2 linked regions of the Cellulophaga sp. L1A9 genome follow. The protein of the gene in region 1 interacts with the protein of each later gene in a pairwise test. Links are inferred from orthologs where the notes say so. Each region holds a gene or a part of one and is shown on either strand. Other genes may lie near its edges.

Region 1 (6,953 bases):
CTGTTTGAAAGGCTCACAAACTACTGGCCACGCATCATCAATACCTGATTCCTTCTTTAAATTAAGAATATCTGCCGGACTTGTTGCTGGTGTGATCCTATCTACCATACTATTAGGAAAAGAAACTTCTTTCTGAATCCACTCCAACAAACTAGGCTCAGCTTTTTTTACAAAGCTTAACAGCATATTTTGCAACATATGGCCGTTTCCTTGAACATTATCACAAGATTGTAATGCTACTCCCTTCTGCCCTCTTTCTTTTCGAAGCTTTAGAGCCTGTGTAAGATACCCAAATATTGTTTTTGGTTTTGTGGGATGCTCCAAATCTTGCTGCACTAATGGATTTGAAAAATCAAACTGCTTCGTAGCTTCATTATAATTATAACCCCCTTCTGTTATTGTAAGTGTTATAATCTTAGTGTTTAAGCTTGCCATCTTCTCAATTACAGCACTAGGGTTTTCTGGTGCAAATAAATACTCTACGATAGAACCAATGACTCTTTTCGTTAACGAACCGTCCAATTCTTTTACAATAAGCGTATAAAGTCCGTCTTGATCTTTAAGTGTATTGTATATTTTCTGATCAAATTCTAAAAGTGCTACCCCACAAATACCCCAATTTTCATTGCCACTTTTATGCAATAATTGATCGGTATATAAAGCCTCATGGGCTCTATGAAACCCACCTATTCCTACATGAACAATTCCTGCCTTTACTAAAGACCTATCATATGTAGGAATAGCAACTTTAGCTTCAAACTTGCTCAAATTCTGAGCGTTCAATTTTATACTTTCCATAAATTTTTTATTATTTATTTTCGAAACGTTGCAGCAATACTGCAAATATGATAATACCACCTTTTACTATTTGTTGTGGATAAGACGGCACATTTAAAAGATTAAGAATATTACTAATCAACCCTAAAATTAACACCCCCATTAAAGTGTTAATTGCAGAACCTCTACCCCCATTTAAACTAGCACCACCAATTACGACTGCCGCAATAGCATCAAGCTCCCAAGATATCCCCATATTCGGAGAACCTAAGTTTGTTCTTGAAGCTACAATGATTGCCGCTATTGCCGCTAGTGTTCCAGAAATAGCATACACTAAAAATTTATATTTACTTACTTTAATACCTGATAAACGAGAAGCCTCCTCATTACTACCAATTGCTATGATTAATCTACCAAAAACATTATAACGCAACATTATAAAAGCCGCGGCTACAATAACAAAAAACACAATTGCTATATTAGGAATGCCTATAATTGAATTATTAGCAAAATTTGACATAAACAGCCCTCCATAAGTTTCAAATGTCACAGGAGAACCTTTTGACAACATAAATCCTGCGCCTCTTGCAACGGTCATTAATGCAAGGGTTGCTATAAATGGCGCCATTTTTTGATAAGCAACTAAATAACCCGCCACACTACCTAAACCAAAACCAATTACCAAGGTCAAAAGAATTGCAAGTGGTAATGCAAAAATGTTTACGAAAATCGCAAATGTTACCGCCAACAATGCCACCATTGAACCTACGGATAAATCTATTCCACCTGTTAGAATAACGATAAGCATACCTATACTAATAATCCCAATACCCGATACTTGCTTTAAAAGGTTACTAAGATTTACGGATGTGAAAAATACATCTGAAATAAATGCTGAAAATAGTACCAGCACTAAAAAAATGAATATTGTATTGTACTTTATTAAAAACTTTAATATCCCTCCTGGGCTACTAAGTTGCTGTTTTAGAGTTAAAGCCATTTGTTTGATTTTTTGTTATTAAATTATTTTAAAGGTTTTCCTATAGCGTAGCGAAGTATGTTTTCTTCTGAGAACTTTTCTTTTGGTAATTCCCCATACATAGTTCCTCCATGCATCACTAATATTCTATCTGCAATTCCCATTATTTCTGGCATATCAGATGAAATAACAATTACTCCAACCCCTTTTTTAGCCACCTCATTAATAAGACTGTAGATTTCAACTTTTGCCCCAACATCTACACCACGTGTGGGCTCATCTATTATTATGACTTTACTATCTATACTCAACCATTTAGCTAAAGCAACTTTTTGCTGGTTACCTCCACTTAAGTTTTTAACCTCAACTTCAGATCCTGGTGCTTTAATACTCAATTTTTTCATTAAAGCATTAACACCGTCAAACTCCTTATCCGTTTTAATAAAACCTAGCTTACTTGAAATTGATTTAAAATCTGTTACACTTATATTTTTTCGGATAGATAGTGGCAAAAAGACACCTTCTTCTTTTCTATTTTCAGACACTAGACCTATCTGATGACCAACAGCTTCAACTGGCGATTTTGTTTTTATCTCTTCTCCATTTAAAAAAATACTTCCAGACTTCTTTTTATGTGCTCCGAAAATTAATTTTGCAGTCTCCGTTCTTCCACTACCACCTAAACCAGCAATACCAAGAACCTCTCCTGGTTTAACCGAAAATGAAACATCATGAACCAAAGTATCTTTTGCCGTTAAATTTTTTACTTCAAAAATTGGATCTTTACCTACAACCACATCTCTCAGTGGATACAAATCCTTTAATTCTCTACCAATCATTAAACGTATAATACCATCCGTATCTATTTCAGAAACTGGCATACTACCCGTATCTACACCATCTTTAAGAACAGTTACCGTATCTGCTATTTTGAATACCTCCTCTAAATGATGAGATATGTAAATGATTGAAATTCCCTTTTCTTTTAACTTAAATAAGTTATCAAATAATTTTTGAGTATCTGTAGGATCAAAGACTGTCGTAGGCTCATCTAAAACCAAAATTTTTGTGTCTTCAGAAATAGCTTTTGCAATTTCCACTACTTGTTTTTGAACAATACTCAAATCTCTTACAGTAGCTGAAGCATCAATATCAAACCCTAAAGAATCTATTAACTCCTGAGCATCTTTAGTGATTTCTTTCCAATTCATCCAAAATTTATTTGAACCTAACTTGTGCAAATAAATATTTTCAGCTACAGATAAATCATTTACTAATGACAACTCCTGATATACCACATTAATACCCAAAACTTGACCGTCATGTGTATTTCTAGGATTTATTTCTTCACCGTTCAAAAGAACTTTTCCTGTATCTTTTTGATGTACTCCACTTAAAATTTTCATTAAAGTAGATTTTCCCGCTCCATTCTCCCCAAGTAACGCATGAATTTCTCCATGTTTTACTTTTAGATTTACATTTCCCAAAACCGAAACAATTCCGAAACTTTTAGATATTCCAGACATTTCAAGTCTATATTCACTTTTATTATTTTCCATATCCATCGCCAATTTTAAAATAATGCATTAGGATTATAATATTGAGCAGCATTTTCTTTCGTTATAAGTAATGGTGCCGTAAAAGATGTTTTAGGAAAATCTTTTTTACCATTCATATGTTGAATAGCATATTTAACAGCATTTTTACCAATTTGTACTGGACTATTCATAGCCGTACAGCCGTAAAAATCAGTATCCATAATATATTTTATTGCTTCTTTTTGGCCATCAGCACCCGCTACAATTAATATATCATCTGTTTTCCCCGCTTGCGCAATAGCCTTAATTGCCCCCAATACACATACATCAGATTCTGTAATCACAACATTAACATCAGGGTGCGCAACTAAAATATCCTCCATAGCTTTTAAACCTCCTGCATAGGACCACTCTGTATACATTTGAGTTTTAATATCTAAATCTATATACCCTAAAGTCCTTAACTGTTCTTCCGTAATCCCTTGCAACAAACCTTGTTTACGTGTTCTACCTACAGGATTCCCCGCATTACCACTTAACAAAGCTATGTTCATTTTTTTCTTACCAAACTCTTTAGCCAACCATTCTCCTGCTAATTCCCCATTTGCTAAGTTGTTTGATTGAATTGTAGTTACATACTCTGCAGAAGGATCTATAGAACTATCAATAATAAACACAGGAATACCTGCAGCCTTTGCTAATTTAGTTACCCCAACCAATGCATCAGGATCTTTAGGATTCAATAATAACACATCTACTCCTTTAGTAATCAAATCTTCAACAGCAGCAACCTGTTTATTTATATCATCTTGACCATCCGCTGATAAAAAAATCATTCCATTTTTTTCGGTTGTTTCTTTAATACTCTGTAATAATGCCTGATAATAAGGACCATTTAATGTTGGGGTACAGTAACCAATAGTTTTCCCTGAAAGATCAATTGAACTTTCTATAAGCTCATCTCCGTTTGTCCCGCTTTCTCTTTTCCCTTTTGAGTCTTGGATAGGCTCTGCACATCCAATAACACTAAATAAGATCATACACATTACAAAAGACCTAAGCAAGTACTCGGTAGTTTGATTAATTTTTAGTTTCATTTGTTTTTGTTTTTGTTGAGATTTAATTTTTTTTAAAATAAAGTAATATCTAATTGAAGTACTGTTTTTTCCTTTTCAGGGTTCCACATAGCAGTAACTTCTACTGGCATTTTATAGTTTCCGAAATTAATGTCCTTACCTAAAGTCGCACCTACATTAATAATATTACTAGAACCTTCTGTATAAAATGTTTTATCTGTAAAAAATGACCAAGCACCACCTGCGAAAAGAGACAAACTGTAATCATCTTTTTGCCATACTTTAGTCTTTACTTCAAAATAATGCGTCCAAGAATTTTTCAATGAAGCATCGTCCTGCACTTCATAATCGCCAGACCCACCACCTAATATTGTAGCGAAGTATAATAAGGTATTGTCAGAAATAGTATATCCGAAGTTTAAATCTACAAAATTATATCCTTGTGTTTTATCATAACTCCAATACTCCAACTTATCCCCTCTTTCTTCTACACCCGTATAATTATTATGAGAAACCGCCTCTATAAAGAATTTATCCGAAAAACGATATAAGGTATAGATTGAAAATTCTTGGTAATTAGCACCTACATAATCTCCGGTCTCTTTATTAACAACATCTACACTTGTTAAACTGGCTCCACCCCAAACACCAAAAGTAAACTTCTGATCTCTAGTTTTATATTCTAAACTTGTTGCAAAGACGGCACCAGGATGAACAACAAAACCATGCCATGTATGCATGTTTTTTATATGTCCACTTGCATTAAAAGCTTTATAAGTGTCCTTTTCCATTTCACCCTCTTGAGCGGAAGAAATATTTACTCCCATGGTTAGTAAAATACTAAATAAAGCTATAGGCAACGTTTTCAAGCGGTTAACTTTTACTAAAGAATGAGCCGAGGTCAATGTCTCATGTACTAGTGTTTTTCTTATGTTTTTCATAATTCAGGGCATTACATAGATCAAAATACTTATTAAACGTACTTATAACGTTTTTTCAAAAGTAAAATAAAAATTGACATAACAATAAATTTTAACATATTTAAATCACTATATACCAATTTATAAGGTCTTTTTTTATCAATAATCATTAATTTGAAAAAAATATAATATATATCAAAGCGTAATATAAACGCTTGAAAAAAAAGTAACAGATAAACTCCATTGGACAGCTAGTCCTATTTCTAATTACACCCACCCCTTACCCCAAAAACCGGCAACTATTATATTTAATTATCAGAACAATCACATTATTTAGAATTAGCTTTATAAAAAAGTATCTAAAATATTATTGAAAGTATTTTTGATGCCCTTATCTTTACAGCTTATAATTATTTTCAGTATGATTAAGATTACATTACCAGACGGTAGTATTAGAGCGTGCGAAAAAGGAAGCACACCAATGGATGTGGCTAAAAGCATTAGTGAAGGATTTGCAAGAAACGTGATTTCTGCAAAATTCAATGACACAGTACTTGAAGTGACCACCCCCCTTTTAGAGGATGGTTCTCTAGTATTATATTCTTGGAATGATGCCGCAGGTAAAAAAGCTTTTTGGCATTCGTCATCCCACGTCGTGGCCCAGGCCATAGAAGAATTATACCCTGGTGTAAAATTAACCATAGGACCTGCAATTGATAACGGATTTTATTATGATGTTGATTTAGGTGATAAAACTATCTCTGACAAAGATTTCCCCGCCATTGAAAAAAAGGCATTAGAAATTGCCAGAGGCAAGCATAACTTTAAAATGCATCCTGTTTCAAAAGCAGAGGCATTACAAAAATACAAGGAACAAGGCAACGAGTACAAGGTTGAACTTATAGAAAACCTTGAAGATGGCACGATCACGTTTTGTGATCATGATACGTTTACAGATTTATGTAGAGGTGGTCATATTCCCAACACTGGAATCATAAAAGCTATTAAAATTTTAAGTGTTGCAGGAGCTTACTGGAGAGGTGACGAGAATAAACCACAACTTACTAGAGTCTACGGTATTTCTTTCCCTAAACAAAAAGAACTTACTGAATACTTAGAATTATTAGAGCAAGCAAAACAGCGAGACCACAGAAAGCTTGGAAAAGAATTAGAACTTTTTACTTTTTCCGCTAAAGTAGGTCAAGGTTTACCACTATGGCTACCTAAAGGTGCTGCGTTACGGGAACGATTAGAAAACTTTTTAAAGAAAGCACAGAAGAAAGCAGGGTACGAAATGGTGGTAACGCCACATATTGGCCAAAAGGAACTATATGTCACTTCAGGTCACTATGCTAAATATGGAGCAGATAGTTTTCAACCTATCAAAACTCCTAAAATGGATGAGGAATTCTTATTAAAACCAATGAATTGCCCACACCATTGTGAAATTTACAATTTCAAACCTCATTCCTACAAAGACTTACCGAAGCGATTTGCTGAGTTTGGAACTGTTTACAGATATGAACAAAGTGGAGAATTACACGGTTTAACTCGTGTTAGAGGATTTACACAAGATGATGCTCATATATTTTGTACACCAGATCAATTAGATGAAGAGTTTAAAAACGTAATTGACTTATCGCTTTATGTATTAGGTTCTTTA
Region 2 (8,168 bases), 1.5 Mb from region 1 along the record:
TTCCTTTATTAGCTTTTGATGCTTTTGGTAATAGAGTAGGCTACGGTAAAGGGTATTACGATAAATTTCTGGCAGATTGTAAAGAAAATTGCATAAAGATTGGTCTTTCTTTTTTTGAAGCTACAGAAACAATCACAGACATGCTACCTACAGATATTAAGCTAGACTATTGTGTTACTCCAAATAAGACGTATACGTTTTAAACAGTCTCCTCTTGAGATTGTGATGCCTCAATAGCTTCTTCTTCGTCTGTTTTAGAAAATGCTTTTTTATTAAAAACAAGCAATATACCTACACCAGTACTAATCGCCATATCTGCAATGTTAAATACAGGCTCAAAGAAACTAAAAGTATTACCCCCAAAATAAGGAACCCATTCTGGCCAAATAGCATTTTCTATAAATGGAAAATGAAGCATATCTACTACTTTACCATGAAAAATACTACCATAAGGTTCTCCAGAAAAAGCTGTAGCTAGGTCACCACCATAAACGCTTTCACTAAAAATCATACCATAAAAAACAGAATCTAGAATATTCCCCAGAGCCCCTGCAAATATTAGAGAAACCGCTATTGCTAGGGTATTTGATAAATTTTTCTTTACCGTATCATACAACCAATATCCAATACCTACTACTGCAAATAATCTAAAAACAGTTAAGATAAGTTTACCTGTTTCTTCCGAAATAGGTAAAAAGTCACTAAGCTTAGTGCCCCATGCAGCTCCTGAGTTTTCTATAAACACGAGTTTAAACCAACTAAAAACTTCAAGGGTTTCATTATAGGTGAAATGTGTTTTCACATATATTTTACTTATTTGATCTACAACTAGAATTATTAGAACTAGTAGAATTGATTTTTTTAAACTCATGCTTATTTTATAAACGTGGTGCAAAAATAGTTATATTAATTGATTTTCTTAAGATGTATATTTCCTGTAACAGATTTCAGATTATAAACAGCCTCTCCGAGCTTAATATCATCAGCATCCAATGTTCCGTATTTACTAATGGCACTAAATTTTCCTGATGTAGCAAATACTGTTATTGCTCCACTTTGCGTTTGAACACTGGTCTCTAAACTTGTATCCCTCAGCACACAATTACCATCGTTTAACGAAATCTCTAAATTGCTATACAACCCTGAAACATCTGCATTACTATAGGTGCCAAAAATTCTTACTTTTAAATGCTCTGGTACACTAATATGCAATGAAATTGATACCACCTTATGCGCACTTAATTTATCATTAGGAGCTTCAAAAGTTAAATTAAAACTAGTATCAATTAATAACGTACTACCTTCCTCATGTATGTTTAGCCCCAGATTATCACTGTATTCTCCCGCCATTTTTGCTTCAACCACCACCTTATTGGTTTTTGTAGTTTCAACAAATATGGCATAGCAATTACTAGCATCTATTTCAATTGCCGTATCCTCAGTATTAAAAATAGTTTTCTGAACTATTTTTTGGGCATGTAATAGCTGCATTGATGCCAATAAAAAAAGAACAAATAGAACTCTCATTTTAAGTTTTCATATAAACAAAAAAACCCATGTCAATGCACTCTTAAAGTAACATTACACAGGTTTTATATTTTTATTGAAGAAAAAATTATTGCATATTCTTAGCTTCGATGCTCAACGTAGCATGCGGCACTAATTTTAAACGTTCTTTATTAATCAATTTCCCAGTTACTCTACAAATCCCGTATGTCTTATTCTCAATACGTAGCATTGCATTTTTTAAATCGCGAATAAATTTTTCTTGACGAATAGCTAATTGCGTATTTGCTTCTTTACTCATTGTCGCAGAACCTTCTTCAAAAGCTTTAAATGTAGGAGAGGTATCATCAGTACCATTATCACTATCATTCATATATGAACTTTTCAAAAGATCTAAATGACTTTTAGCTTTTTCAATTTTGTCTGAAATAAGGACCTTAAATTCTGCTAAGTCTTTATCAGAGTATCTAACTTTTAAATCTTCAACCATAGTTTTTAGTGTTTTTGGATAAACAATTTGGTGTTTACCTCATCAAAGGCAATTTCCGTACCATTTTCTAATTTTTCTTCAAAAGTTAGCTCAGCAGTTAATGTTTCTGTTTTTATATAATCAAGATTACTCGCAACAGCATCCTCGACCAAACTACCTTTCAAAATCTTAATATTAATTCTATCAGTTACTTCAAAACCAGAGTCTTTTCTTAAATTCTGAATTCTATTCACCAGCTCTCTCGCAATTCCTTCTTTTCTTAAATCCTCATTAATTGTCACATCTAATGCAACAGTTAACGGACCAGAAGTAGCCACTAGCCAACCTTCTATATCTTGAGAAGAAATCTCTACGTCTTGCAGCTGTAAAATACTACTTTTATTATTAATTTCTATTGAAATTTCGCCTTGTTGCTCAATTTTTTGGATATCCTCCTGTGTAAATTTAGCTACTTCACTGGCAACCAGCTTCATATCTTTACCAAATTTTGGTCCTAAAACTTTAAAATTTGGCTTTATTTGTTTCACTAATATCCCAGAAGCATCATCTAAAAGCTCAATTTCTTTTACATTCACTTCTGACTTAATTAAATCTGATACCGCTAAAATCTCATTCTTCTGTTTTTCATCTAAAACAGGAATCATAATTTTCTGTAAAGGCTGACGCACTTTAATCTTTTCTTTCTGACGAATAGAAAGTACTAAGGATGAAATTGTTTGTGCTTTTGCCATTTTGCTCTCTAACTCTTTGTTTACAATGTTTTCATCGTAAACTGGGAAGTCGGCCAAATGTACACTATCAAAGTTTTCTGTATGTGTTGTATTGGTTAAGTCCTTGTAAAGTCTATCCATAAAAAATGGAGCTACTGGAGCCGATAATTTCGCCACCGTTAACAAACAAGTATATAATGTTTGGTATGCCGAAATTTTATCTTGTTGGTAATCGCCTTTCCAGAAACGTCTTCTACACAAACGCACGTACCAATTACTTAAATTCTCTTGTACATATTCAGATATGGCACGTGTGGCACGTGTTGGCTCATAATCCGCATAAGCTTCATCTACCGTTTTAATTAAGGTGTGCAACTCAGAGAGCACCCACTGATCTATTTCCGGTCTATCTTTTAAAGGAATATCTTCCTCTTTATATTGGAAATTATCAATATTGGTATATAGTGCAAAGAAGGAATAAGTATTATAAAGCGTTCCGAAAAATTTACGCTTCACCTCAGCAATACCTTCTACATCAAACTTTAAATTATCCCAAGGGTTTGCATTGGATATCATGTACCAACGTGTAGCATCTGCACCGTGTTTATCCATCGTGTCAAAAGGGTCTGCAGCATTTCCTAAACGCTTAGACATTTTTTTCCCTTCTTTATCTAACACCAATCCGTTTGATACCACATTCTTGTAAGCTACGGAGTCAAAAACCATCGTAGCTATCGCATGTAAGGTATAAAACCATCCACGCGTTTGATCTACACCCTCTGCAATAAAATCTGCTGGAAAGGTTTTATTCTCATCGATCAGTTCTTTATTTTCAAAAGGATAATGCCATTGAGCATACGGCATAGATCCAGAATCAAACCATACATCTATCAAATCGCTTTCGCGTTTCATTGGTTTTCCTGAAGCGGAAACTAACGTAATCTGATCTACGATATTCTTATGCAGATCTATTTTATCATAATTTTCATCAGTCATATTACCGACCTCAAAACCATCAAAAATATCTTTTTCAAGAACTCCTGCTGCTAATGCTTTTTGCATTTCTCCTTTCAATTCTGCAACAGAACCAATCATAATTTCTTCTTTACCATCTTCTGTTCTCCAGATAGGTAAAGGAATGCCCCAATAACGAGAACGCGATAAATTCCAGTCGTTTGCATTGGCTAGCCAGTTACCAAATCTACCCTCACCTGTAGCCTTAGGCTTCCAGTTAATGGTTTTATTTAGTTCAAACATTCTGTCTTTAACTTCCGTAACCTTTATAAACCAAGAGTCTAATGGGTAATATAAAATAGGCTTATCGGTACGCCAGCAGTTAGGATAACTGTGCACATACTTTTCTACTTTAAAAGCTTTATTCTCCTCTTTTAATTTAATAGCAAGCTCAACATCTATAGAACGTTCCGGCGCTTCACCATCATCATAATATTCATTCTTTACATACTTACCACCAAATTCTTTTAATTCTGGACGAAACTTACCTTGCAAATCTACTAAAGGCACAGGATTATTATTTTCATCTAACACCAACATTGGTGGAATTTCTGGTACGGCCTGTTTGGCTACCAAAGCATCATCTGCACCAAAAGTAGGTGCGGTATGAACAATACCAGTACCATCTTCTGTAGTTACAAAATCGCCTGCAATAATTCTAAATGCATTTTCTGGATTTTGATATGGCAATACATAATCTAATAGCTGCTCATATTTTACACCTACTAAATCCTTACCTACAATAGTATCTAAAACTAGATATGGTATTTTTTTATCGCCTTCCTTATAGCTAACTAATTCTGCTTCAGTTTCTACAGCTTTAAATTTACCAGCAAATTGCTTTCCAACTAAAGGCTTCGCTAAAACCACGTTTATGGGATCAAAAGTATATTGATTATATGTTTTTACAAGCACATATTCAATCTTTGGCCCAACAGTTAACGCCGTATTTGACGGTAAGGTCCAAGGCGTAGTCGTCCAAGCAATAAAGTAAATATCGCCTTCAATCTCATCAAAAAATGAGGGTAATGTTTCTTTTACCGCTTTAAATTGCGCTGTAACCGTAGTATCTGTAACATCTTGATAAGTACCTGGTTGGTTAAGCTCATGAGAACTTAATCCCGTACCTGCTTTTGGAGAATACGGTTGTATAGTATATCCCTTATAAATAAGGCCTTTATTGTAAATTTCTTTTAGCAACCACCAAACAGTTTCCATGTATTTGGACTTATACGTAATATATGGATCTTCCATATCTACCCAATACCCAACTTGTTCAGTCATTTTATTCCAAACATCAGTATATCGCATTACTGCTTTTTTACAAGCGGCATTGTAATCTTCTACTGATATTTTGGTGCCAATATCTTCTTTAGTAATCCCAAGTTCTTTTTCAACACCAAGTTCTATAGGCAAACCATGAGTATCCCAACCGGCTTTACGCTTTACTTGAAAACCCTTCATCGTTTTGTAACGCGGAAAAATATCTTTTATCGTTCTTGCCATTACATGGTGAATACCAGGCATACCGTTTGCAGAAGGTGGCCCTTCAAAAAACACATAGCTTTCTTTCCCCTCACGAGTAGCAATACTTTTTTCAAAAATATCGTTCTCTTTCCAGTATTTTAAAATCTCTTCTGCAACTACTGGTAAATCTAATCCTTTGTATTCCGCAAACTTCATAATAACTACTTCTGGTACTACATTTTAAGCCTGCAAAATTATAAATTTAGATTGAATAAATAGGTGTTCCTTTCAAATGATATGCACGAATAATTTAAAAGACAACATTTTGGTAACCAGCAGCAAAAAGTAAAGCTTAATTATTATGGTTAACTTGCAAGCCATTAACTATTATAAATACAAAAATTTAAATCATGAAAAAAGTTATTTTAAGTGCCGTAATGATGGTTGCATTGAGTACAAGTTTTGTTTCTTGTAGAGATGCTGCAGACAAAGCAAAAGAGGCTACAGAAGCTACAGAAGATGCTATGGAAAACACTGGCGACGAATTAAAGGAAATGGGTGAAGATGCTGCTAACAAAGCAGACGAAATAGGTACAGATATGAAAGATGCTGGAGATAAAGCTATCGAAGGTACTAAAGAAATGGGCGAAGACGCTGCAAACAAAGTTAAAGAGGCGGGTACGGAAGTTAAAGAAGCTGGAACAAAAGCAGTAGACGGAGCTAAAGAATTAGGAACAAAAACTGTTGATGGTGCTAAGGAATTAGGTACTAAGGCGGTTGATGGCGCAAAAGCTGCAGGTACTGAAATTAAGACAAGTGCAGAAGAAGCTGCTGCTAAAATTAAGCAATAAGCATAAGTTACAATACATTAGAAAATCCCTAGCAAACTATTTGTTAGGGATTTTTTCGTTTAAAAAGTATATTCTAGGGCCAAAATAAGATTTATTCCTGGCGCAACGATTCCGGATGAATAACTACGATATCTTTGATTTGTAATATTCTCTAAGTTAATTGTTGTTTTCAAGGCATTAGAAAGCGAATACTGAGATCTAAAATTTAAAGTATACCATGACGGTGAAAAAGGATCACCATTAGCATCTGTCGCGTAGATATATTCTTTACTTCGTTCTGAAACTGCTAGATCATCAAAAGCTACTTCGCCATTAAAGTTTAAAAATACATCGGTTTTAAATTTCTGATTTTTCCAGATGTAATGAATATCTCCAAATGTTGGTGCCACATGCCTTCCCGGAGAATCAGTACCATCATCTTCTTCCTCTATTCCTTTAGTGATCGTAAGGTTAGAAACCAAAGACATCTGCTCAGAGAACGTTACATCTACACCAAACTCAAAACCATACACATACGCCTTAGCTGCATTCTGAATTGCCTGCACATTGCTTAATTCGCCATTATATTCAATTTCAGTCATGCCATTAAACTCAAAATCTCTACGCACCAAAGCATCTACCATATACGTATAGAAAGTAGCTCCTTTCAACATTACTTTATCGTTTATATTTTTCTGAATACCCAACTCCATATTATAGGCATATTCCGGTTCTAAATCAGGATTAGGAACTACAACAGACCCTGGTTCGGAATCAAATATCTTACCCACATCATCAATATTAGGTGCTCTGAAACCGGTAGAGGCATTTGCTGTTATTTGCAAATCTGCTTTAGGAAACCAACTTAAACCCAAACTACCCGTAAGTGCACCTGTGCTCAAATCTGCATTATCAAATGGAAAACTATAGTAAGTGTCTTCAAATTCTGCATTTACCCACACATGACTATAGCGTATTCCTGAAAGCAAGGAAAGATTAGGTTTTGCTTTATATTCTGCACTTAGATAGCCTGCCAGCGTTTGCCAAGTAGCACCGTCAGGATACCGACTCGCAGTTTCTGCCGTTTCATTAGTATTAATGTTTACCTGACTGCCAGAAGAATGCACTTTGTTAAAAATATATTCCCCACCGTAATACAAACGCAAATCTCCAATACGTTTATTTTCAAAATCTATATTTGTGGATAACGCATCTACTTTTTCTTCCGTGCTATAGCGTATTTCATCTTGAAAACCTCTATCGTGTCTGCTTTCTTCAAAATGCTGATAAGCAGTAGTAACCTTTAAACCATCATAAAACTTACCTTTTCCATTTTTATTAAACTGCAAATTACTCATCAACCATTTTTGAGGCCCATAATACCATTCTGCAGAACGCAAACCATCTCCCGCACTATTTGGCCTAATCAAACGATCATACCGAGAATAATCTGAAGTTTCTGAGTAATAATTGCTCCAATTTATATCCCAATTTGTATTTGGCTTAAACGCAATTTTTTGGAGCAAGTTGATTTGATTATACCCTGTTGGCACTTGCAACCTATCATTTGTATTCGCTACTAAAACATCTTCACCATTTATAGTTTGCACATAATTTTTGCGCAAATAAGAGTCCTCGCCATGTTTGCCCATTTTTAAATCTCCAAAATCACTGTAAGAAGCACTCGTTAAAAAAGCCCATTGCTTTTTACCGATATTAAAATCGACATGTGCCGTGTTTTCTGTATTTGCCGTGGCATACCTATAGTTTGAAGTCCCTTTAAAAAGCATTTCGTCAGTTTCAGAAAACTCTACTTTTTTAGTTAAAAAATTCATGACACCACCAATTGCATCACTCCCATATATTACGGAACCTGGACCAAAAATGATTTCAGTATTTTTTATAGAAAAAGGATCTATGGAGATTACATTTTGGATATTTCCACCTCTAAAAATTGCATTATTCATGCGCACCCCATCTACAGAAAGTAACAATCTATTGGTAGAAAACCCCCTAATCATAGGACTACCTCCTCCTAACTGACTTTTTTGAACAAATACCTTTCCGCTATTTTGAAGTAAATCGGCAGCGGTTTGTGGTGCCGAAAAAGCAATTGATTTTGCATCTATAGATACAATTTTTTGAGGAATA

What was found.
Region 2: the proteins of GQR94_RS13285 (region 1) and ileS interact in binary tests that used the Escherichia coli proteins (3 or more experiments, as listed by UniProt). The link is inferred for Cellulophaga sp. L1A9 from one-to-one orthologs.

The regions. Positions count from the first base shown.
Region 1 is NZ_CP047027.1:3,043,952-3,050,904, reverse strand. The notes cover bases 2,361-5,131. They hold GQR94_RS13285 (substrate-binding domain-containing protein), read right to left. Parts: upstream 4,392-5,131; coding sequence 3,330-4,391; downstream 2,361-3,329. Other genes in these bases: GQR94_RS13280 (hypothetical protein), read right to left, coding at 4,424-5,131; GQR94_RS13290 (sugar ABC transporter ATP-binding protein), read right to left, coding at 2,361-3,315. Also shown: GQR94_RS13300 (mannitol dehydrogenase family protein), read right to left, coding at 1-798; GQR94_RS13295 (ABC transporter permease), read right to left, coding at 809-1,777; more of GQR94_RS13290, read right to left, coding at 1,801-2,360; more of GQR94_RS13280, read right to left, coding at 5,132-5,311; thrS (threonine--tRNA ligase), read left to right, coding at 5,712-6,953. UniProt on the Escherichia coli protein: Part of the ABC transporter complex RbsABC involved in ribose import. Binds ribose. Also serves as the primary chemoreceptor for chemotaxis.
Region 2 is NZ_CP047027.1:1,549,111-1,557,278, forward strand. Bases 1,802-5,787 are described here. They hold ileS (isoleucine--tRNA ligase), read right to left. Parts: upstream 5,404-5,787; coding sequence 2,002-5,403; downstream 1,802-2,001. Other genes in these bases: GQR94_RS06580 (TraR/DksA C4-type zinc finger protein), read right to left, coding at 1,802-1,996; GQR94_RS06590 (hypothetical protein), read left to right, coding at 5,598-5,787. Also shown: GQR94_RS06565 (5-formyltetrahydrofolate cyclo-ligase), read left to right, coding at 1-203; GQR94_RS06570 (lipoprotein signal peptidase), read right to left, coding at 200-871; GQR94_RS06575 (hypothetical protein), read right to left, coding at 907-1,527; more of GQR94_RS06580, read right to left, coding at 1,616-1,801; more of GQR94_RS06590, read left to right, coding at 5,788-6,038; GQR94_RS06595 (TonB-dependent receptor), read right to left, coding at 6,098-8,168. UniProt on the Escherichia coli protein: Catalyzes the attachment of isoleucine to tRNA(Ile). As IleRS can inadvertently accommodate and process structurally similar amino acids such as valine, to avoid such errors it has two additional distinct tRNA(Ile)-dependent editing activities.